DNA from 3 places in the Rhodococcus sp. NPDC049939 genome. Region 1 is predicted to be linked to each of the others. Evidence: riboswitches for the same ligand, from Rfam matches in the RefSeq annotation. Region 1 holds a riboswitch; each other region holds the start of a gene.
What was found. A riboswitch is a leader RNA that binds a small molecule or an ion and turns the genes downstream of it on or off. The one in region 1 is predicted to bind thiamine pyrophosphate.

Region 1 (6,861 bases):
GGGCCACGGCAAATCCGGGTAACGCGCCCACTTGTCGAGGAACGGCCTGATCGTGCGACGGAGTGTGTGTGCGAGGGCCCGCGACTGCGGGCTCGCTCCGGCGAACTCCCGCCGGGTCACTGGAACCGGTGCCAGGCAGAAGTCGTGAGTTGCAGTGCACATTTCGTGCCCTCCTTCCGACCTCGCCACCCATGGCGTCTAAAGCGCCGGTACTCATCTCTTGGTGCCTTGTCTATGAATATCGGAGTTGAGTCGCACGGGCGTTACACCCGATGTAGCATCCCGACAAAAGTCGCAAAGGGTTGATGACGAAGGCGGGGGTGAACGTCCAGGTGGGACTCATGCCGGTTACCGATTCGATATTTCTTCTCGGCGAATCGCGGGAGCATCCTATGCATGTCGGATCGCTCGAATTGTTCACTCCGCCCGAGGATGCCGACCCCGACTATGTGAAGACGATGTACGAGACGATGCTGTCGTACACAGACGTCGACCCCATGTTCCGGAAGATGCCGGCGAGCCCGGTCGGGAGTCTCGGAAACCTCTGGTGGGCGGCCGAGTCGGAAGTGGACCTCGAGTACCACGTGCGGCATTCGGCGCTCCCGTCCCCGTACCGGGTTCGGGAGTTGCTGACCCTTGCATCGCGACTTCATGGCACCCTGCTCGACCGGCACCGCCCGCTGTGGGAGATGCATCTGATCGAAGGTCTCGAGGACGGCCGGTTCGCCGTCTTCACCAAGTTCCACCACTCGCTGATGGACGGGGTATCCGGATTGCGACTGCTGATGCGGACGCTCTCGGACGATCCGGGCGTGCGCAATGCTCCGCCGCCGTGGAACCTGCCGGTCTCGTCGCGCAACGGCGGCGTTCCCGACTCCCAGTCGGTGTGGGACGAGATCCGTCGAACGGTTGGTGACGTGGCCGGTCTTGCACCTGCCGCGGTCCGAATCGCACGCACCGCGATGCGCCGGCACGACATGCGGTTTCCTTACGAGGCGCCGCGGACCATCCTCAATGTCCCGATCGGCGGAGCACGCCGGTTCGCTGCGCAATCCTGGCCACTCGAGCGGATCGACGCAGTGCGGAGGGCTGCCGGGGCGAGCATCAATGATGTGGTGATGGCCATGTGCGCGGGCGCACTCCGGGGCTACCTCGACGAGCAGAATGCCCTGCCGGATGAACCTCTGATCGGGATGGTCCCGGTGTCGTTGCACGAGGAGCACGATTCCGATGCCGGCGGCAACGCAATCGGTGCGACGTTGTGCAATTTGGCAACCGACGTCGACGATCCGGCCGAACGACTATCTGCGATCTGCGCATCGATGGCCCAGGGAAAGGAACTGTTCGGCAGCCTTACTCCGCTGCAGGCGATGGCCTGGTCGGCAGTCAACGTATCGGCGATAGCCTTGTCTCCGGTGCCAGGTTTCGTCCAGTTCACTCCACCGCCGTTCAACGTGATCATCTCCAACGTCCCTGGGCCGAGAAAGACGATGTACTGGAACGGTTCCAGGCTGGACGGCATCTATCCCGCCTCGGTGGTACTCGATGGGCAGGCGCTGAACATCACTCTCACCAGCAACGGTGACAACCTCGACTTCGGTATCGTCGGGTGCCGCCGCTCGGTGCCGAGCCTTCAGAGAATCCTGCATCATCTCGAAGTGGCATTGGCTGAGCTCGAGGAGTCGTTGCTCGTACCCGTCGGAGCGTAGTTCAGGGCCTGCCCGACTCCTGCTCTGCCAGGGCACGTCTCGACTCCTCGTGGAGGACCTCCAGAAGGTCGTGTTCGATGTCCACGAATTCGGGCGCGGTCATCACGGACAGCTCGCGGGGACGGGGCAGATCGATCTTTACCTCGCGCCGGACGGTAGCGGGCCGCGCCGAGAGCACGACCACTCGGTCCGACAGGTAGACGGCCTCGCGGATGTCGTGGGTGATCATCAGGACGGTCCACCTGTAGCGCTGCCACACCTGTTGCAGCCATGTTTGCATCTCGGTGCGCGTCAATGAGTCCAGGGCGCCGAAGGGTTCGTCGAGAAGTAGCACCGGGCGCTCCTGAACCACGGTCCGCAGCATCGCGGCGCGCTGCCGCATCCCGCCGGACAGTTGCCTCGGTCGGGCGTCCTCGAACCCGCTGAGACCGAACACGGGGAACAGTTCCTGGGCCTTGTCGCGCGCGCGGTTTCGGGGTACACCCTGAACCTCGAGGCCGAGGGTCGTGTTGTCGAGGACGGTTCGCCACGGGAACAGCAGGTCCTTCTGCGGCATATACGCGCATTTTGCCGCACCGCTGCCCGCAGGGCGCACAACTTCGCCGCCGATCGTGACGGTGCCGGAATCCGGTTGGTCGAGACCTGCGAGCATGGAGAAGGCCGTGCTCTTCCCGCACCCACTGGGGCCGATCACCGACACGAACTCACCACGTTCGACTGTGAGGCAGATGTTGTCGAGGACAGGTCTGGCTCCACCGCGGACGGGGAAGGCCTTGGTGAGGCCGACCAGTTCGACGCGGGCATCGTCGGTCAAAGCGACCCTCTCCGTCTTCTGATCCGTCATTGGTGACGGCTCCGTTCCTCGCTGATCCAGGGTGCGACGGCGCGCTCGACAACGAAGGTGAGCAAGTAGAGGCAGACACTGATGACGGCGGTAACGAGAACTGCGGCCAGCACGAGATCGGTTCGGAACGAGTTCTTCTGCGTCGCCATGTAGATGCCGAGACCGGACGTGGCACCGACGTATTCGGAGAATACGGCGCCTACGACCGCATAGGTGATCCCGATCCGTAGCGCGGTGAAGAAGCGCGGAATCGCCGACGGCAGCCGCACGTAGCGGAACTCTTGCCAACGGGATGCCCCCATACTGCGCAGCAGGGCACTGGCTTCTCTGTCCGCGGCGGCGAATCCCTCGATCAAACCGATTGTCATCGGGAAGAACGTCGCGAGGGCGATCACGAGGATCTTCGGCAGTAGACCGAATCCGAACCAGATGATCATCAGCGGTGCGATCGCGATGATCGGCAGCGTCTGGGACACCACGAAGAGGGGCACGAACGCGCGCCGCAGCCACGGTGAGAAGTCGACGAGCACAGCGAGCGCCCAAGCGCACAGCAGGGAAACCGCGAAGCCGATGATTGTCACCTGCAACGTCGACGCGGCGTGGGTTGCAATCGCATCGCGTGCCCGCCAGCCTTGCTGTACGACGCGCAGAGGTGACGGCAGTACTTGAGGTCGGATACCGCTGACCATGACGTACAGCTGCCATGCGCCGACGAACAGGGCCACGACCACGACCGCAGGCAGCCCCCGGCGCAGAAGCGAGGGGGTGCCTGGGGTCGCCGTGCCGTGGCCCTTTTCGGGACGCGCGCGAGAACCAGTCTGTGGACCCTTGTCAGGGCTCAGCGAGGTACTCATTGGTGAAGTACGTCGACCAGTCGGGTTCAGTGGTCAGTGGCGTCCCGTCGGGACCTGTGAGCAGGCCGTTCTGGAACAGGAAGCCGGAGTATCCCGACCATTTCTCGGCCGTCTGAGTTCCGACTCTCCCAGAACTGTCCTTCATGTACTCGCGGGACAGCATTTCCTGACTCTCCACCACCAGCGGCTCGTCCGTGAAGGCGCCCGGGTTGGCTTCGATCAGCATCTGTGCGGCACGGGCCGGGTGATCGGCGGCGTACTGGTACCCGCGCTGCAGAGCCTGAACGAACTGGCGGGCCTGATCGGGATGATCGGCCATCCATTGTTCGTTGCCCTCGATGACGAGGGCGTAGGCATCGGGGAAACCGTAGTCCGTGTAATGGAAGTACTGCATCGGAGTTCCCCGGTGCTCGGCTTCGATGCCTTCCCACGCGAAGAAGGACACGGTGAAATCGGCGTCACCTGAATAGACTGCCTCGTAAGCGGACGTGCCGAGGGTGACGGTAGTGAATTCCCCAGTGCCCCCGTCGTTACGGATGATCTGCCGCAACGTCGCCTCGCCGTCCGGATCTGCGAAACCGGCGTAGATCTTGCCGTCCAGATCCCGGGGACGGGTGATGTCGGTGCGGTCCGCCTTCACCGCGATTCCGGTTGCCCAGTGCTGTAGTGGAGCGAGCACCGACTTTATCTGTGCACCCGAGGCCCGCGAGAACGTGAACGAACTCTGGAAACTCACCCCGAACTCGGCGTTCCCCGAGTCGACGAGGGTGTCCGGCGAGGTGTCGTTGTACGGCAGAACCTGTACGTCGAGTCCAGCGTCCTGGAAATAGCCCTCTTGGAGGGCGACGAACAGGCCGGTGTGGTTGGTATTCGGCGTCCAGTCGAGCGCGAACCGGATGGTATTGCCCGACTGCGTGTTACTCGCGCAACCGGTGAGGAACGCGAGTGCAGACACGAGGACGACGGCTACCGCCGCGGTGCGTTTGCGCGCCGAAAGCACCGTGCCCATGGAGAACTTCTTGCCAGAAAACAGTGTCACGATGCGGGCCATTCCTGCTTGTTCACGACGGTATCCCAGAACATGAGCTCGTACCGGCTGGCGATCACGAACGCATCCACCATCGCTTCTCGTTGAGGGCCGGTTGCGGTGGCCGCCGCGGCGTCCACCATCTCTCGTGCGGTAGCGACGGCGGCCTGGAATTCCTCGGCGTCGTAAGTGGTCACCCACTGTGCATAGGGATGAGACGGATCAGCCGACAGCACTTCTCGTGCACTTCTTGCGAGCCGTCGTCCTACGTCGGCGTAGATCCAGAAGCACGGCAGCATTGCAGCGGCGGCCACAGGATACGGCTCGGTGGCGGCGACCGCGGTCAGGTACGAGACATACCCGAGGCATGCCTGCGAATGCTGCGGTTGAGTGTCGGACTCGGGCAGTTGACCGCTGGTCAGCAGGTTCTTGTGGAGCGAGGCTTCCACGGTTGCGGCCGTGGCCGCGGAGCCGGCCCAGAAGCCGGCCGTGTCCGGGTCCGGAGCGTGGGCTGCCACCAACGAAAGAGCTTTCGCGTACCCCGTGAGATATAGAAAGTCCTGTTCTATGTAGGTGCGAAATGCGTCCAACGGCAGGGTTCCGTCGCCGAGCCGGCGCAGAAACTCGAGTTCGTCGATCGCATCGCGCAGCACCTTGATCCGGTCCCACAAGTGGTCGGTGAATCGGGTGTGCTCGCCAGCGGCGGCAACATGGGCAGAGTCGGTCACGATGTTGACATCCCTTCGTCAGCATTACCTGAGCAGGTTTCCGGGTGTGTTCTCAGCCCCGCCCGTGCGGAGCACCCCGTGTCAGAACAAGCCGACCCTAGCACTGGGCAGGGTGCAAGCGGAAAAAGCCCTCACTGCGCGGACGTGCGGCAACGATGCTCTCGACCGCAAAGTTAGGCCCTGGCTACCGGATCAGACGAGCTCCGCGTAGCTCGGATTCTCGGAGATGTACTTGGCGACATACCAGCATGAGGGCACCACTGAGAACCCGAGGGCTTTCGTGTCGTCAAGGGCGGCCTTCACAACCTCGGCGGCAAGACCTTGCCCACGGAACTGCGGGTACGTGACGGTGTGGTTGAAGTCGCGGACGCGGCCACGCTCGGCGTAGTCGGCGTAGCCCGCCAGCTGGCCGTCGACGAAGATCTCGAACCGAGACTCCGCTACGTGATGCTCCACCGTCGTCGCCACCGGACCGCTCCTTACTTTCGTTGCCTGTATGCGGTATCGCGCCGCACGCCGTCACCCGTAGATTACCTGTCTGCTCGACAAGGGATCATTGTCTCGAGGTTGGAGCCACCAGCAGTACGTCTCACCACTCTTTCGATCATTTATCGAGGCAAGGCTGTTTTCTAAATTTCCAGATCACTGAACGCAATTGCTGCATCGACAAACGCCTCCATCGGGGGGTGGAGGGATCCAACACCAGCCGACGGATGATTCATGTGCTTGTGGGCAAGTCCGGAATTGATTGATGGCCGAATATTCTTTTCGACGATCTTCAGTATGTCGAAACCCATCGGTGAGCCACGCCCATCCAATGAAGGGACTCTGAAAGCATCACTTTCCGCTTGGGCGATGCCATACATTTGTAACGTGATGTTTCTCGCATCCTGACTTGAACCAGATATCGATTTAACGGTACCTCCAAGGCCCAGAGTCTCGGTAATAGCACTGTCACCCATATCGCGATTGACGTCCGATGGCGACAGCCCTGGCATCAACTGGCCGTGACCAACTTCTGCGAGCCCGGTGAACCACTGATCTCCCAAGCCCGAAACTTTGATGCCGAACTCGGTACCGTTGCGTGCCATTGTAGTCACGATGCTGCTGTGTTCGACGCTGCTGCCCGCGGTAGCGATCGCTTTACAGGTCGCCATAATGGGGTTCAGGGCGAACAAACTATCGTTGTAGATCAAGTTCACAATACTTGTCAGCGTTTCTTGATTTCCGCATGCCTTGATCAATCCAGGCATCAACTCTCTCAAGAAAAGAGGAGTTGCAGCATCCATGGTGACGTGGCAATCGTCTCCCATCAGCAAGCTTCTACCGATGATGGGGAGGAGATCGATATGTCCGACTTCCTCGATAGCCTGGCCAAGCGCGGGAGCCAGCGTGTTCTCTATCCAGTGAAGATGATCGACAGCGGGTTTCTCGAAGACGCCGAATCGAACCGAGCTTCCAAGATAATCACCCAGATCATCGCTGATATTTGAATACGTTCTTCGCCCTGACGATTGGTCTTCAACGATATAGACCGACATGGAATGCGTAATGATTCCAGCCATCGGCCCTACCGCGCCATGATCGTGGCAGGGCTCCAAATCCACTTCCCCGTCCTTCATCATCTCGGCGGCTTCTTCTTTGTTTTTTGCCATCCCTTCGAACAGCAAACCGCCGATAATCGCACCCTTCAACGGGC
Region 2 (6,861 bases), 290 kb from region 1:
AGTCGGTCGCGGATTGCCTGCGATTGGCTCCGAGGCGAACGGCTAGTGTGAGGGAACCGAAGGTGACCCATCGGACAGGGGTAATCGATGCGTGGTGATGGTGACGGCTGGATGACGGGGCCGGACGGCAGTCGTCATTGGGGAAAACATGGCGCGGCTGGGTTGTTGCTGCGCGCGCCTATGGCTGATCGAACACCCGCGGTGTTGTTGCAACACCGCGCATTGTGGAGCCACCAGGGCGGAACGTGGGCGTTGCCCGGCGGAGCCCGGGACAGTCACGAAACCACCACCCACGCCGCTGTACGCGAAGCTCACGAAGAAGCCGGCATCAATATCGAGGCCATACGGGTCCGCGCCGAGATCCTCACGGCCAAAGCAGCGAGCGGTTGGAGTTACACCACGGTGATCGCCGATACAGAGCGGCTGATCCCCACGGTCGCAAACCGGGAAAGCGTGGAGCTGCGCTGGGTTCGGGAGGCCGATGTCGCCAGTCTGCCGCTACACCCCGGGTTCGAAGCGGGATGGCCGCGGTTGCAGACCGTCGAGGTGTCGTTGCTGCTCGATCGTCGTGCCGTGCCGGCGGAACACGCAGGCGTGACTTCACTGTCGGCGGAATTGCCCCGCACGGTTCACCTGCCCGACAGCACGTGTGGGTGGCTGCAACGCGTCGAGGTCCTCGAAGCGCCGCAGTTGACAGGTCGACTCGCCGAGTTGACCGGCCATGGCACCGCTGTGAGAACGGTGACCGCGATCGTGAGCACCGATCCCGACGTGGTCGATCGATTGCCGTCCACGATCATGGTCCTTCCGCCGTCAACTGTGCTGAGCTGGCTGAGCCGGCCGTAATCTATACGTTCTGCCGCAGCAGAGTTGAGAGTGAGCGTGCCGCCGCCTGCGGATCGGCCGCCTCGGTGATGGCCCGGACTACGACGATGCGGGTGGCGCCCGCCGCGAGGATCTCCGGTACTCGGGGTTCGTCGATGCCACCGATCGCGAACCAGGGACGGTTCGGCTGGGAATCGGCAGTAGAGCGGATCAATTCGATTCCCGCCGCGCTGCGCCCGGGCTTGGTTGGGGTGGCCCACACCGGGCCCGTGCAGAAGTAGTCGACGCCCTCCTCGATCGCCGCGAGGCTTGCCTGCGCTCGGTTGTGAGTGGATCGACCGATCAGGACATCGGAGCCCACCACCGTCCGCGCCTGGGGGACGGGCAGATCGGTCTGGCCCAGATGGAGCACGTCTGCCCCCGCTGTCAGCGCGATGTCGGCGCGGTCGTTGACCGCGAATAGCGCACCGTGCCGCCTTGCCGCGGCCGCGACCACCGACAGTGCATTCAGTTCGTCCCGAGCATCCAAAGGACCGAACTTCTTTTCCCCGGACGACCCCTTGTCACGGAGTTGGATGATGTCGACGCCGCCGGACAGCGCAGCCTCGACGAACTGCGCCAAGTCGCCCTTGTCGCGGCGCGCGTCTGTGCAGAGGTACAAGCGCGCTGTTTCGAGGCGGCGGCGGCGGTCTGCGTGAGTGGCGTGCGGCATGGTGGTCACCGCATGACGGTAGCCTCTACGCTGAGAGTGCATCACGGGAGTCCCGAGGAACGTGGGGCTGAGAGGGGGTCACGCCGAACCCGACCGTCATACCTGACCCGGATCATGCCGGCGCAGGAAGTGGAGGTGGGATTCATGCCGAGATCGGTGTCCGTCGTCGGTGGCGGCGTGATCGGTCTGTCGATTGCATGGCGTGCTGCCAGGAGTGGCTGGTCCGTCCGCCTCTACGACCCTTCGATCGGATCCGGCGCATCATGGGCGGCGGGCGGAATGATTGCCCCGCTGTCGGAGGGGTGGCCGGGCGAGGAGAGCGCTCTCGAACTGGGCAGTGCATCACTCGACCGATGGCCTGAGTTCGGCAAGGAGCTCGAAGTTGGCGCCGGTGTCGATCTGTTCACGTCGGAAAGTTCGCTCACCGTCGCGTTGGATGGCGCCGACGCGGAGGATTTGCGAACGATTGCCGAATGGGTGGGCGGCCAGGGACGGGATATGCAGATCCTCAGCCGCACCGAGGTTCGTGAACTGGAGCCGATGTTGGGCCGTGGAGTCCGGTTGGGGCTGTTGGCCATCGGTGAACTGGCCGTGGACAACCGGCTGTTGCTGCACGCGCTTCGGCAGTGCGTGGTGGATGCGGGGGTCGAGTGCATTGCGCGGGCCGTGCAGAGCCTCGAGGGGCTCGAAACGGACCAGATCGTCGTCACCGCGGGCGTTGCCTCGCCGTCGGTGTGGCCCGGACTTCCGGTTCGTCCGGTGAAGGGCGAGATACTGCGGCTGCGCTCGAGACCTGGGGTGGCACCCGCGCCTGGACGCACGGTTCGCGGCAGCGTGCACGGTCGTCCCGTATACCTGGTGCCACGCGCCGACGGCATCGTCGTGGGTGCCACTCAGTACGAGTCGGGTAACGACACCCAGGTCACGCTCGCGGGGGTGCGAGACCTGATCGCGGATGCCGAAGCGTTGATGCCGACCATCGGCGAGTACGAACTGCACGAGGTTTCTGCAGGTCTGCGCCCGATGACTCCAGACAATTTGCCGCTGATCGGCCGGGTGTCCGATCGTATCGTCGTGGCAACCGGGCACGGCCGAGGAGGAATCCTCCTGGCACCGGTCACCGCTGAAGCGACGTTGGCACTCTTGGAGGGTTCCGCGCTCGCGGAGGCGAAAGCGGCCGACGTTCGACGTTTCGAGAAGTTAGCGAGGTAGAGATGCGGGAGCAACAAGTGATGGTGCCCATCGGGATCAGTGTCAACGGCGAGGACCGCGAGTTGACGACACCGTTGACCATCGCCGAACTGCTAGAGACGATGTCCCTGCCCAGTAAGGGCATCGCAGTTGCGGTCAACGGTGAAGTGTTTCCACGTGCCCGGTGGGACGAGTCGGTGATGCGGGGCTGGGAGATCGAGATCCTCACGGCGGTACAGGGTGGCTGACGGGGCACTCGCTGCGCCCGACGGGCTCGAGATCGCGGACCGCACGTTCGATTCACGGTTGATCATGGGCACTGGCGGCGCAGCGAACCTCACAGTTCTCGAGGACGCGCTCGTCGCGTCCGGCACGGAGTTGACCACCGTTGCGATTCGCCGCGTCGATGCATCGGGCGGCACTGGTGTGCTGGACCTTCTGAACCGCCTCGGCATCGCACCGCTTCCCAACACAGCGGGCTGCCGAGGTGCAGCTGAGGCGGTGCTCACGGCACAGCTCGCCCGCGAGGCGCTCGAGACCAACTGGGTGAAGCTCGAGGTCATCGCGGACGAACGTACGCTGATGCCTGATTCCATCGAGTTGGTCAGCGCTGCAGAACAATTGGTCGACGACGGCTTTGTCGTCCTGCCGTATACCACCGACGACCCGGTATTGGCCCGCAGGCTGGAGGAAGTTGGGTGTGCAGCGGTGATGCCGCTGGGCTCGCCGATCGGTACCGGGTTGGGCATCGCGAACCCGCACAACATCGAGATGATAGTCGAGGGGGCGGGTGTGCCAGTCATTCTCGATGCCGGCATCGGAACGGCCAGCGACGCCACCCGGGCCATGGAACTGGGGTGCGACGCCGTTCTGCTGGCTACTTCGGTGACCAGAGCGAAGGACCCGGTACTGATGGCGTCGGCAATGCGTGGGGCGGTTGTGGCGGGCTACCAGGCACGTCATGCCGGTCGCATCCCCAAACGGTTCTGGGCGCAGGCCTCGTCATAGATTTCGGGGTGAGATCGGGGTTCGACTCAGGGTAGAAGCGGTACCGGGGAATGAGGAAGTAGTAGACCTGTGGCCGATTCGAATAGGGCCGTGTTTACGGCATGCTCTCATCATGATTGAAGTGAAGGGACTGACGAAGACCTTCGGTGCGACGAAGGCGGTGGACAATCTCACGTTCACAGTGAAGCCGGGTATGGTCACCGGCTTCCTCGGCCCGAACGGGGCGGGAAAATCTACGACGATGCGCATGATCCTCGGTCTGGACCGGCCGACCGCGGGTACCGCGTTGATCGATGGCAAGCCGTACAGTGAACTGGTGCAGCCGCTTCGGACGGTAGGGGCGCTGCTCGATGCGAAATGGGTGCACCCCAATCGCAGTGCCCGCGCTCACCTGCGGTGGATGGCCGCGTCCAACTCGCTCCCCAAGAGCCGGGTCGACGAGGTGCTGCACCTTGTCGGGCTCAGCGATGTGGCAGGGAAGAAGGCCGGCGGATTCTCGCTCGGTATGTCCCAGCGCCTCGGCTTGGCGGCCACCTTACTCGGCGATCCCAAGGTGCTGCTGTTCGACGAACCGGTCAACGGTCTCGACCCCGAGGGCATTCACTGGATCCGCAACTTCATGCAGCGCCTCGCGGCCGAGGGGCGAACAGTTCTGGTATCCAGTCACCTGCTGTCCGAGATGGCTTTGACGGCAGAACATCTGGTGGTGATCGGACGCGGACGTCTGATTGCCGACACAACTGTGTCGGAGTTCGTCAGCAAGTCCTCGGAGTCGACTGTCCGGGTGCGGAGTCCGCAATTGGATGCGTTGCGGAGTGCCCTGACATCCAAGGGTCTCACCGTCCGCGAGGACGGATCAGGCGGACAGCAGGCTCTTCTCGTCGTGGATTCGTCCACCGAGGTGGTCGGAGCTGTTGCCGGTTCGGAGGGCATCGTCCTGCACGAGTTGGCATCTCAGCGTGGATCGCTCGAGGAGGCATTCATGAAGCTGACGGGTGACGAAGTGCAGTACCACGCCGAGAGCGTTGAAGATTCCACGAAAGGTGTGTCGTAATGGCTGTTCTCAATGCGGAACGAATCAAGATCACATCGACACGCTCGCCGTGGTGGTGTACGGCAATCATCATCGTGCTGGGTCTCGGCCTCGCGGCAATCATCGGGTTGACCGCAAGGTCCAGCATCAATTCCTTCAACAACCAGGTTGCGGCGGGTGATAGAACTGGCCTCGAACCCTACCTTCCGCAGATGTCCGAGGCGGTCGGCGGTGTCTCCGGGTTCGGTGTGCTCGTCCTCATGATCTTGGCTACCCTCACGGTGACCAGCGAGTACAGGTTCGGGGTCATCCGCACCACATTCCAGGCCATCCCACACAGGGCGTCCGTGCTGATCGCGAAGGCCGGCCTGATCGGACTGTTCGGTGCCATGCTGACTCTTGTGCTGACATTTGGCGCGTATGCCATCGCGAAGGCGACTGCAGGGGAAGAGGCAGGTGCTGCTCTCTCGCTGTCGAACGCCGCCGCGTGGCGGTCGATCTACGGGGTGCCGATGTACGCATTCCTGTGTGTCGTCCTCGCTGTTGGTGTCGGTGCACTGCTGCGTCAGACGGCGGGCGCGATCACCCTGCTGCTGCTTTGGCCGCTGCTGATCGAGAGCTTGTTCCTGCTGTTCGGCGATTTCGGGCAGAAGGTCACGCCCTTCCTGCCGTTCCACAACGCCAACAACTTCTTGGGGTCATCGCAGGGTATCGACTTCCACTGGGGGCCGTGGGGAAGTCTCGTTTACTTCGCTGCAGTGGTCCTGGTGGTCTTCGGCGCCAGCTTGGTGGTCGTGAACAAGCGCGATGCTTGAAATCCAACGGTGAGCCGCTTCGGTTTTTCGGTGGAGAGTCTGTCGGTTCTTCGCTTACTTGGTCACGCGATCACGGGCAAATCGTGCCGTGATCGACAGTCGCAACGCAGCCTGACGGCTGGGGCGAAACCACTTGCCCCAGCCAGCGGGCAATTTCTCCGCTAGGCTCCCTACATGCGGCTTAAGGCAGTTTTCATAGTCGGAGTTGCCGGTGCGCTGGTATTGGCAGGGTGTACGACGGAGACCGAGTCCGGAGCCCCACCCGTCGATGCGAGCGCACTCGCCGGTTCGGTCACCGAGGCAAACCTGATGGACCACCTCGAGCAACTGCAGATGATCGCCGACGACAACGACGGCAACCGTGCAGCTGGAACCTCCGGTTATGACGCCAGCGTCGACTATGTGGCCCAGATTCTGCGAGACAAGGGCTTCGATGTGCAGACGCCGGAATTCGAGTTCCAGAAGTTCAACGTGAACGCTGCGACTTTGACGTCGGGGGACCTCGATTTCCACGTGGACGCTCTGGCCTACTCGCCCTCGACTGGCCCCGAAGGAATCACCGGGCCGATCGTTTCCGCGCCGCAGGACGAGAGTCCCGGGTGTGAGGCCACGGATTATGACGGCCTCGACCTCGCCGGGGCGATCGTCTTGGTGGACCGTGGTGTGTGCCCGTTTGCGCAGAAGCAGGAGATCGCCGCCGATCGCGGCGCCTCTGCCGTCATAGTTGTCAACAACGAGGAAGGGCCGCTCAGCGACGCCACCCTCGGTGACCCGGAGGTCGGGAGGATCCCCACCGGCGGCGTGAGCACGGCAGACGGGGCTGTACTGGGACAGTCCGACGGAGGCGTGACGCTGACACTCGACACCAGCACCGAGTCGGAAACGTCTAGGAACATAATCGCCCAGACGAGGACGGGTTCGACCGACGATGTCGTGATGGCCGGCGCCCACCTGGACAGCGTCCCGGATGGCCCCGGCATCAACGACAACGGAACCGGCGTGGCCGCGATCCTCGAAACGGCCGTCCAGTTGGGCGGCTCACCGGACATCAAGAATGCAGTGCGGTTCGCGTTCTGGGGTGCAGAGGAACTGGGTCTGATCGGCTCGAAGGCCTATGTGAACAGTCTCACTGATGCTGAGCGACACGACATCGCGCTCTATATGAACTTCGACATGCTCGGTTCCGAGAATGCCGCGTACCTGGTCTACGACGGAGACGACTCCGACCAGATCGGGGGTGGTCCCGGCCCCGAGGGCTCCGCGGGCATCGAGCGTAC
Region 3 (6,861 bases), on a different contig from region 1:
GAACCTGCAGTCACACACCGAGTCGATTCTGGACAGGGTGATGGGGGTCGGCAACGCGGTCTTCGCGCAGTCGGCGGAGATGGGTACGTTGCCGATGCTGTATGCGGCCACCGTTTCCGATGTGAAGGGCGGCAGTTACATCGGGCCGGATGGACTGGGTGAGCAGCGTGGTTACCCGAAGGTGGTCAGTTCGAACAAGAAATCGCGGGACGAGCGGACCGCAGCCGCTCTGTGGTCGCTGTCGGAGGACTTGACGGGCGTCGAGTACAAGTTCACCTGAGCCGACGCCCGATCAGTCCGCTACTCAGTCTTCGGTTACCTCGAGGTTGACCTCGATGTTGCCGCGAGTTGCGTTGGAGTAGGGGCACACCTGGTGCGCCTTCTCGGTCAGGTCGAGTGCTTCCTGGCGCGGCAGGTTGGGAAGTGAGACCTCGAGGGTCACGGCCAAACCGAACCCGCCGCCATCGATCGGACCGATCCCGACGCGGGCGCCGACCGCCGAGTCGGTGACATCAGCCTTGCTCTGACGGGCGATCAGCTGCAGCGCCGAGTGGAAGCACGCCGCGTACCCGGCGGCGAACAACTGCTCGGGGTTGGTTCCGTCGCCAGACCCACCCATTTCTTTGGGGATAGAGAGGTTCAGGTCGAGCTTTCCGTCCGACGTTCGGGCGTGACCGTTGCGGCCCTCTCCGGTGGCGAGGGCCTCTGCGGTGTACAGAATGTTCATGGCCTAGTTCTTTCTCGTGGGGGTTGTAGCGTTCCAACGGTGGAGCGAATCGGTGAGGCGGGTCAGGGTGTCGCGCAGGGTGCCGAGTTCGTCGACGCCCATGCCCGTCGAGTGTGTGAGTTCGGACGGGATGCCCACGGCCTCGCTGCGAAGCGCGGCGCCCGCGTCCGTGAGGTGGATGCCGACCCTGCGTTCGTCGGCAGACTCACGCCGGCGTTCGACGAGCCCGAGGGTTTCGAGCCTCTTGAGTAGGGGGGACAGTGTGCCGGTGTCGAGATCGAGAGCATCGCAGAGCTCGCTCACTCCGCGACCGTCCTGTTCCCACAGCGCCAACAGCACAAGGTACTGCGGGTAGGTCACTCCCAACTTGTCGAGAATCGACCGGTAGGTGGAAGTCATGGCCCGGGAAGCCGAGTACAGGGCGAAGCACACCTGGCGGTCGAGTGCGAGGTCATCGGTCACCGCTGAATAGTTGCACACAACTTAGTTGCGCACAACCTATTGGAGCGACGCCTACACTGTGGCCTAGTGACGTGGGGTGCTGTCCGGTCGGAATGCCGGGCGGCTGAGAACACACCCATTGAACCTGAACTGGGTAATTCCGGCGAAGGGATGTCGCGGAGTCGACGCGTGCGCTCATGAGACGTCTGTTCACCGGCGTAATGGAAGGTGAAACATGCAGTTCGACAAGCAAATCGTCCTCGTGACCGGGGGAGGCCGTGGTCTCGGAACCTCGATCGTGCGGTCGTTCGCGCGCGAGGGTGCTCGCGTAATCGTGAACTATCGGAACAGTCGGGATGCGGCCGAGGAACTGGCGTCGTCTCTCGGTGCAGGCATCGCGATTGCGCTGCAAGCCGACGTCACGGACGCGGAGCAAGTGAGAGGTTTGTACGCCGCAGCCGAGCAGCACTTCGGCTCTCCGGTGACGACGGTGGTCAACAACGCGCTGATCGACTACTCCTTCAACGGGGATGCCCGCGACGAGGCCGATGCCATCGCGTGGGAGGCGTTCGATACCCAGTTCCGGGGGAGCGTTCAAGCGGCTCTCAACACGACACAGGCTGCGCTGCCGGGTATGCGTTCTCTCGGGTTCGGCCGGATCGTCAACGTCGGAACCAACCTGTTCCAGAACCCGGTCGTCCCTTACCACGACTACACCGCCGCCAAGGCCGCGGTGTTGTCTCTGACGCGCACCCTCGCCGCCGACCTCGGTCCGGACGGCATCACCGTGAACATGGTGTCTGGTGGCCTGCTGCGCACCACCGATGCGAGCGCTGCGACGCCCGACGAGGTGTTCGACTTGATTGCGCAGAGCACTCCGTTGCGGAGCGTCACCACTCCGGACGAATTCGCCGACGCGGTACTGTTTTTCGCATCTCCGTGGTCGCGCGCGGTAACCGGCCAGAACCTCGTGGTCGACGGCGGACTGGTCAAGGACTGAAGTGATCAGGCAACTGCACTTCAACGCTTTTCTGTTCGGGTGCGGTCATCACGGTGCGTCCTGGCGGCATCCGGCGTCGCCGGTGGAACGGCTGGGCGATATCACCTACTACGAGGAACTGGCGCGGACCGCCGAACGTGGTTGCCTCGATGCGGTGTTCTTCGCGGACGGGCACTCGGTGCGCGATCCTGCTTCAGGTTCGTGGTGGTTCTTCGAGCCGCTCACCGCACTGTCGGCGATGGCTCGCGCCACCGAGCGGGTCGGCCTGGTGAGCACGGTGTCGACCACGTTCTACACGCCGTTCCACGCGGCCCGGATGCTGGCCTCGCTCGACCACATCAGCGGCGGCCGCGTCGGCTGGAACGTCGTGACGTCGATGTTCGACGCAGAGGCTCGCAACCACGGTCTAGAAGAGATGCCGTCGCACGACGAGCGGTATTCGCGTGCGGCAGAGTTCGTCGACGTGGCACTGGCCCTGTGGAATTCGTGGGAGCCGGATGCTCTCGTCCTCGACCGAGAAGGAATCTTCGCGGATCCGGCCAAGGTGAATCCGATCCATCATCGAGGCGATCACTTTCTGGTCGACGGACCACTGACCGTGCCGCACTCGCCGCAGGGCCGCCCCGTGCTGTTCCAGGCAGGCGCGTCCGATCAGGGGCGTGATCTGGCTGCCCGGTATGCCGAGGGAATATACGCAGTCGCCTACGACCTCGCGGCCGCACAGAGCTACTACGAAGACGTCAAGAGGCGCATCCGTCGGGTGGGCCGCGACCCGGACGAGGTCATCGTCATGCCAGGTCTGGTCACATATGTCGGATCGACCACCGAGGAGGCCCGGCGCAAGAAGGCGGAACTCGACGCGCTCCTACCGGTAGAGCAGTCGCTGGCGCAGCTGTCGATGTTCGTCCAGCAGGACTGCAGCGGGTGGGAACTGGACGCGCCGGTTCCAGCGCTTCCGCCGCTGTCCGAGTTCACCGGGCCGCAGGGCCGGTACGACACGATCCTGCGGATTATCGAGAAGGACCGGCCCACCGTGCGGGCCTTGCTGGGCACGTTGGCGGCCGGTGGCGGCCACTGCACGATGATCGGCACCCCGGAGTCGATCGCCGACGAGATCGAACGGTGGTTCCGCCGCGGCGGGGCCGACGGCTTCAACCTGATGCCGCCGCTATACCCGAGCGGCCTGGCCGACTTCGTCGACGAGGTGATCCCCGTGCTGGCGAAGCGGGGTCTGTTCCGTGCCCGGTACGAAACGAAGACGCTGCGTGCCCACCTTCGTGGAAGCGAGTAATCATGCCTGTGACAAATGCCCCACAAATCTGGGAATTGATTGACTATCGGGCACGTTAGTTGAGTCAATATTGCTCAACTTCCCACAGGAGGCACTCGGAATGCCAGCATTCTTCGGGCCACAGGGCCCCGGACGCATCGATATCAGCCGTCTCATGAGCAAGGCCACCCAGGAGCTCATGGCAGGTGCGGCACGGTTTGCCGCAGGTCGTGGTGACTCTGACCTCGATGCACTGCACGTTCTGCGTGTCATGGCAGAGCAGGACCCCGTCAAGTCCCTGATGCAGCGTGCCGGAGCCGACCCCTCGGCAGTCTCAGCCGCCGTCGAATCGCGGCTTCCCCAGAGCCGGAACGCGTCGAACTTTGCTGTGCCCACACTCAGCGGTGCGCTCAAGACAGCCCTGCTCGAGGCTCACCAACTCGGTCGGGCCCTCGGGTCCACCTACATCGACCCCGAGCACCTCTTCCTTGCGCTTGCCGCTGACCACGACCTCGCGGCAGGGAAGTTGCTCGCATCCGAGGGCATCACCCCGGAACGCCTGCAGACTGCGATACAGGGCGGTCCGGTCGAGGAGAATTCAGGCAGTGGGACGCCGACGCTGGACAAGTACGGCTTCGATCTCACCGAGCGTGCGCGCGGCGGGGGAGTCGACCCTGTAATCGGCCGGGCCGACGAGATCGAGCAGACCATCGAGATCCTGTCGCGCCGCACGAAGAACAATCCCGTACTGGTCGGCGAAGCCGGAGTCGGTAAGACGGCGATCGTCGAGGGGCTGGCGCAGCGCATCGTCGACGGCAAGGTGCCCGACCGGTTGACGGGTAAGCGCATCGTGCAACTCGATCTGTCGAGCATGGTGTCGGGCACTCGATACCGCGGCGACTTCGAGGAGCGCTTGAACAAGGCAATCGACGAGATTTCTGCCCACTCAAATGAATTGATCGTCTTCATCGACGAGGTTCACTCCATCGCGGGCGCCGGAGGTGGTGCCGAGGGCGCGATGGACGCGGGCAACATCCTCAAGCCGAAGCTGGCCCGCGGTGAGCTGCACATCGTGGGCGCTACCACGCTCGACGAGTACCGCACCCACATCGAGAAGGATCCGGCGCTCGAACGTCGATTTCAACCGGTGACGGTCGCGGAGCCGAGCACCGAGGACGCAATCGCGATCCTGTCCGGTCTGCGAGATCGGTACGAGGAGCACCACGGCGTCCGGTACACCGACGAGGCGATCTCCGCCGCTGTCGAGTTGTCTGCCCGCTACATAGGCGACCGCTTCCTGCCGGACAAGGCGATCGACCTGATCGATCAGGCCGGTGCCCGCCTGCGGCTACGGACACCGAGCCTCGACATCGAGGCGCTGAAGAAGAAGGTCGAGGAACTCGAACAGAACAAGAAACTGGCCGTCGCCGACGAGCAGTACGAGAAGGCATCAGTCTTGCGGGACGAGATCGCTCGAACGCAGGCGTCGATCGACGGCGGGAAGGACCTGAGCCACACGTCATCTGAGGTGACTGCCGAGCACATCGCCGAGGTCGTGTCGCGGGCAACCGGTATTCCGGCCAGCCAGATGACCGAGGAGGAGAAGGAACGCCTGCGCCGCCTCGAGGATGAACTGCACAGTCGCGTCATCGGCCAGGACGACGCCGTGAAGGCTATCGCCAGGGCTGTCCGTCGCAGTCGCACCGGCATGAACGATCCGGACCGTCCCGTGGGCAGCTTCCTGTTCCTCGGACCGACGGGTGTCGGAAAGACAGAGCTCGCGAAGGCTTTGGCCGTCACACTGTTCGGCGACGAGACCAAGATGCTGCGACTGGACATGAGCGAGTTCGGCGAACGGCACACGGTCAGCCGACTCGTCGGGGCTCCTCCCGGCTATGTCGGATACGGGGATGCGGGGCAGCTCACCGAACAGGTTCGGCGGAACCCATACTCGGTGATTCTGCTCGACGAGATCGAGAAGGCACACCCGGACGTGTTCAACACGCTGCTCCAAGTGCTCGACGACGGCCGGCTCACCGATGGCCAGGGTCGGACGGTGGACTTCAAGAACACCGTCTTGATCATGACCAGCAACCTTGGGTCCGACATCATTTCGAGCAAGTCCGGTGTCCTGGGCTTTACCACCGGTAACGCCGAGGCGTCCGAGAAGCCCTTGCGAGACCGGGTGATGGGCAGACTGCGCGAATCGATGCGGCCAGAGTTCCTCAACCGGATCGACGAGATCGTGATCTTCCGCAAGCTCGACTCCGAACAGCTGCACCGGATCACCGACCTGCTGTTGAACGACAGCCGGAAGAGGCTGCAGTCCAAGGGTATCGACATCTCGTTCAGCGACGCCGCCATCGACTGGATAGCTGAGCACGGGCATCAACCCGAGTTCGGGGCACGTCCGTTGCGACGTTCCATCCAGCGGGTCATCGACGATCGGATCGCCGATCTACTCCTCGACGATCTCCTCGTCGAGGGTGGCACTGTCACAGTCGGAGTGTCCGACGACGAGCTCGACCTCGTAGTCGTCTGAACACGGCGTGAGTGGCGAAGCGTGCCCCGGCACGCTTCGCCACTCACGTGTGTGAGTAGCCCCTTACCCGCCCTCACCGTTCCCGATCAGCACCTGGTGATGAGATTTGCACCGTATACCGTCCCCTGTGCATTGTGCAGGGCTGCACTGTGATCCGGGTGTCCGGGGTGCGCTGCCCTCCGCGCAAGAGGTGTGGCCGGATTGCCGCCGACCGCGGTGCGTGCTCGCCTCAGGAACGGCTACCTGCTACCCGAAGCAGTCAGTCGAGCAACTCGACTTCCCAATTTGCTTTCTGCACTTGAAGATCGATTCCTCGAATCCGTTGCGCGAGATCATCTGCCGTTCGCCGCAGATCGCTGACGGGCAACGCAGCGACGAAAACGAGTTCGGAGCGAAGCTGCCTACCGTATCGGTCCTGCTCACGCCCCGAGGCGGCATCCGCCGCTGCGGACACCACCCGATGTCGGATTCGCAGCATGTCCCGACGAGCGAGCGCGTCCGTGATGCTCGCATCGCCCAGTGGTGCAGCGGCATTCGTCCGATTGATTCTTCGGACGAGGACCTCCATTCGGTCCAGTACGCCCTCGAGTTCGAGGAGTAGCGACGCAGCGTCCTCCGCGGGAGACTCGCCCTCTTGATGTCGTGCGTTCGTGAGGATACGCGAGTTCAGTTGCTCCACCCTGCGGTTCAGATCTCCACGTTCGGCTAGTGCCTCAGCCAGCTTCATGTATACCTCCCTTCCTGAATTCGTTGTAGGACATAACGAACGGGAAGGGAAGGGTCGCGGCACCGAGTGGGTACAGAGCGAAGCGTACCGAACTCGTGGGTGAATTCCCCGGACCATCGTGTCGGAGAGAAATCTCTGCGGGCGCTCATGCGCC

Region 2: it holds a riboswitch for thiamine pyrophosphate, as region 1 does, so the genes downstream of both, thiO (glycine oxidase ThiO) here and AB0I57_RS16395 (TenA family protein) in region 1, are expected to answer to the same signal.
Region 3: it holds a riboswitch for thiamine pyrophosphate, as region 1 does, so the genes downstream of both, AB0I57_RS14075 (3-oxoacyl-ACP reductase) here and AB0I57_RS16395 (TenA family protein) in region 1, are expected to answer to the same signal.

What each region holds. Positions count from the first base shown of each region.
Region 1 covers NZ_JBFAMC010000004.1:307,377-314,237, forward strand. The annotation lists gene AB0I57_RS16370 (alpha/beta hydrolase) at 1-162, opposite strand, end outside; gene AB0I57_RS16375 (wax ester/triacylglycerol synthase family O-acyltransferase) at 342-1,709, shown strand; gene AB0I57_RS16380 (ABC transporter ATP-binding protein) at 1,711-2,523, opposite strand; gene AB0I57_RS16385 (ABC transporter permease) at 2,550-3,407, opposite strand; gene AB0I57_RS16390 (ABC transporter substrate-binding protein) at 3,385-4,416, opposite strand; gene AB0I57_RS16395 (TenA family protein) at 4,443-5,162, opposite strand; TPP riboswitch at 5,156-5,251, opposite strand; gene AB0I57_RS16400 (GNAT family N-acetyltransferase) at 5,355-5,630, opposite strand; gene AB0I57_RS16405 (DUF1116 domain-containing protein) at 5,792-6,861, opposite strand, start outside.
Region 2 covers NZ_JBFAMC010000004.1:20,319-27,179, forward strand. The annotation lists gene AB0I57_RS14975 (NUDIX hydrolase) at 88-846, shown strand; gene thiE (thiamine phosphate synthase) at 848-1,537, opposite strand; TPP riboswitch at 1,571-1,683, shown strand; gene thiO (glycine oxidase ThiO) at 1,682-2,749, shown strand; gene thiS (sulfur carrier protein ThiS) at 2,752-2,976, shown strand; gene AB0I57_RS14995 (thiazole synthase) at 2,969-3,736, shown strand; gene AB0I57_RS15000 (ABC transporter ATP-binding protein) at 3,849-4,790, shown strand; gene AB0I57_RS15005 (ABC transporter permease) at 4,790-5,584, shown strand; gene AB0I57_RS15010 (M20/M25/M40 family metallo-hydrolase) at 5,759-6,861, shown strand, end outside.
Region 3 covers NZ_JBFAMC010000003.1:397,677-404,537, forward strand. The annotation lists gene AB0I57_RS14060 (oxidoreductase) at 1-280, shown strand, start outside; gene AB0I57_RS14065 (organic hydroperoxide resistance protein) at 305-727, opposite strand; gene AB0I57_RS14070 (MarR family transcriptional regulator) at 731-1,189, opposite strand; TPP riboswitch at 1,252-1,357, shown strand; gene AB0I57_RS14075 (3-oxoacyl-ACP reductase) at 1,404-2,168, shown strand; gene AB0I57_RS14080 (LLM class flavin-dependent oxidoreductase) at 2,170-3,459, shown strand; gene AB0I57_RS14085 (ATP-dependent Clp protease ATP-binding subunit) at 3,560-5,980, shown strand; gene AB0I57_RS14090 (DIP1984 family protein) at 6,240-6,707, opposite strand.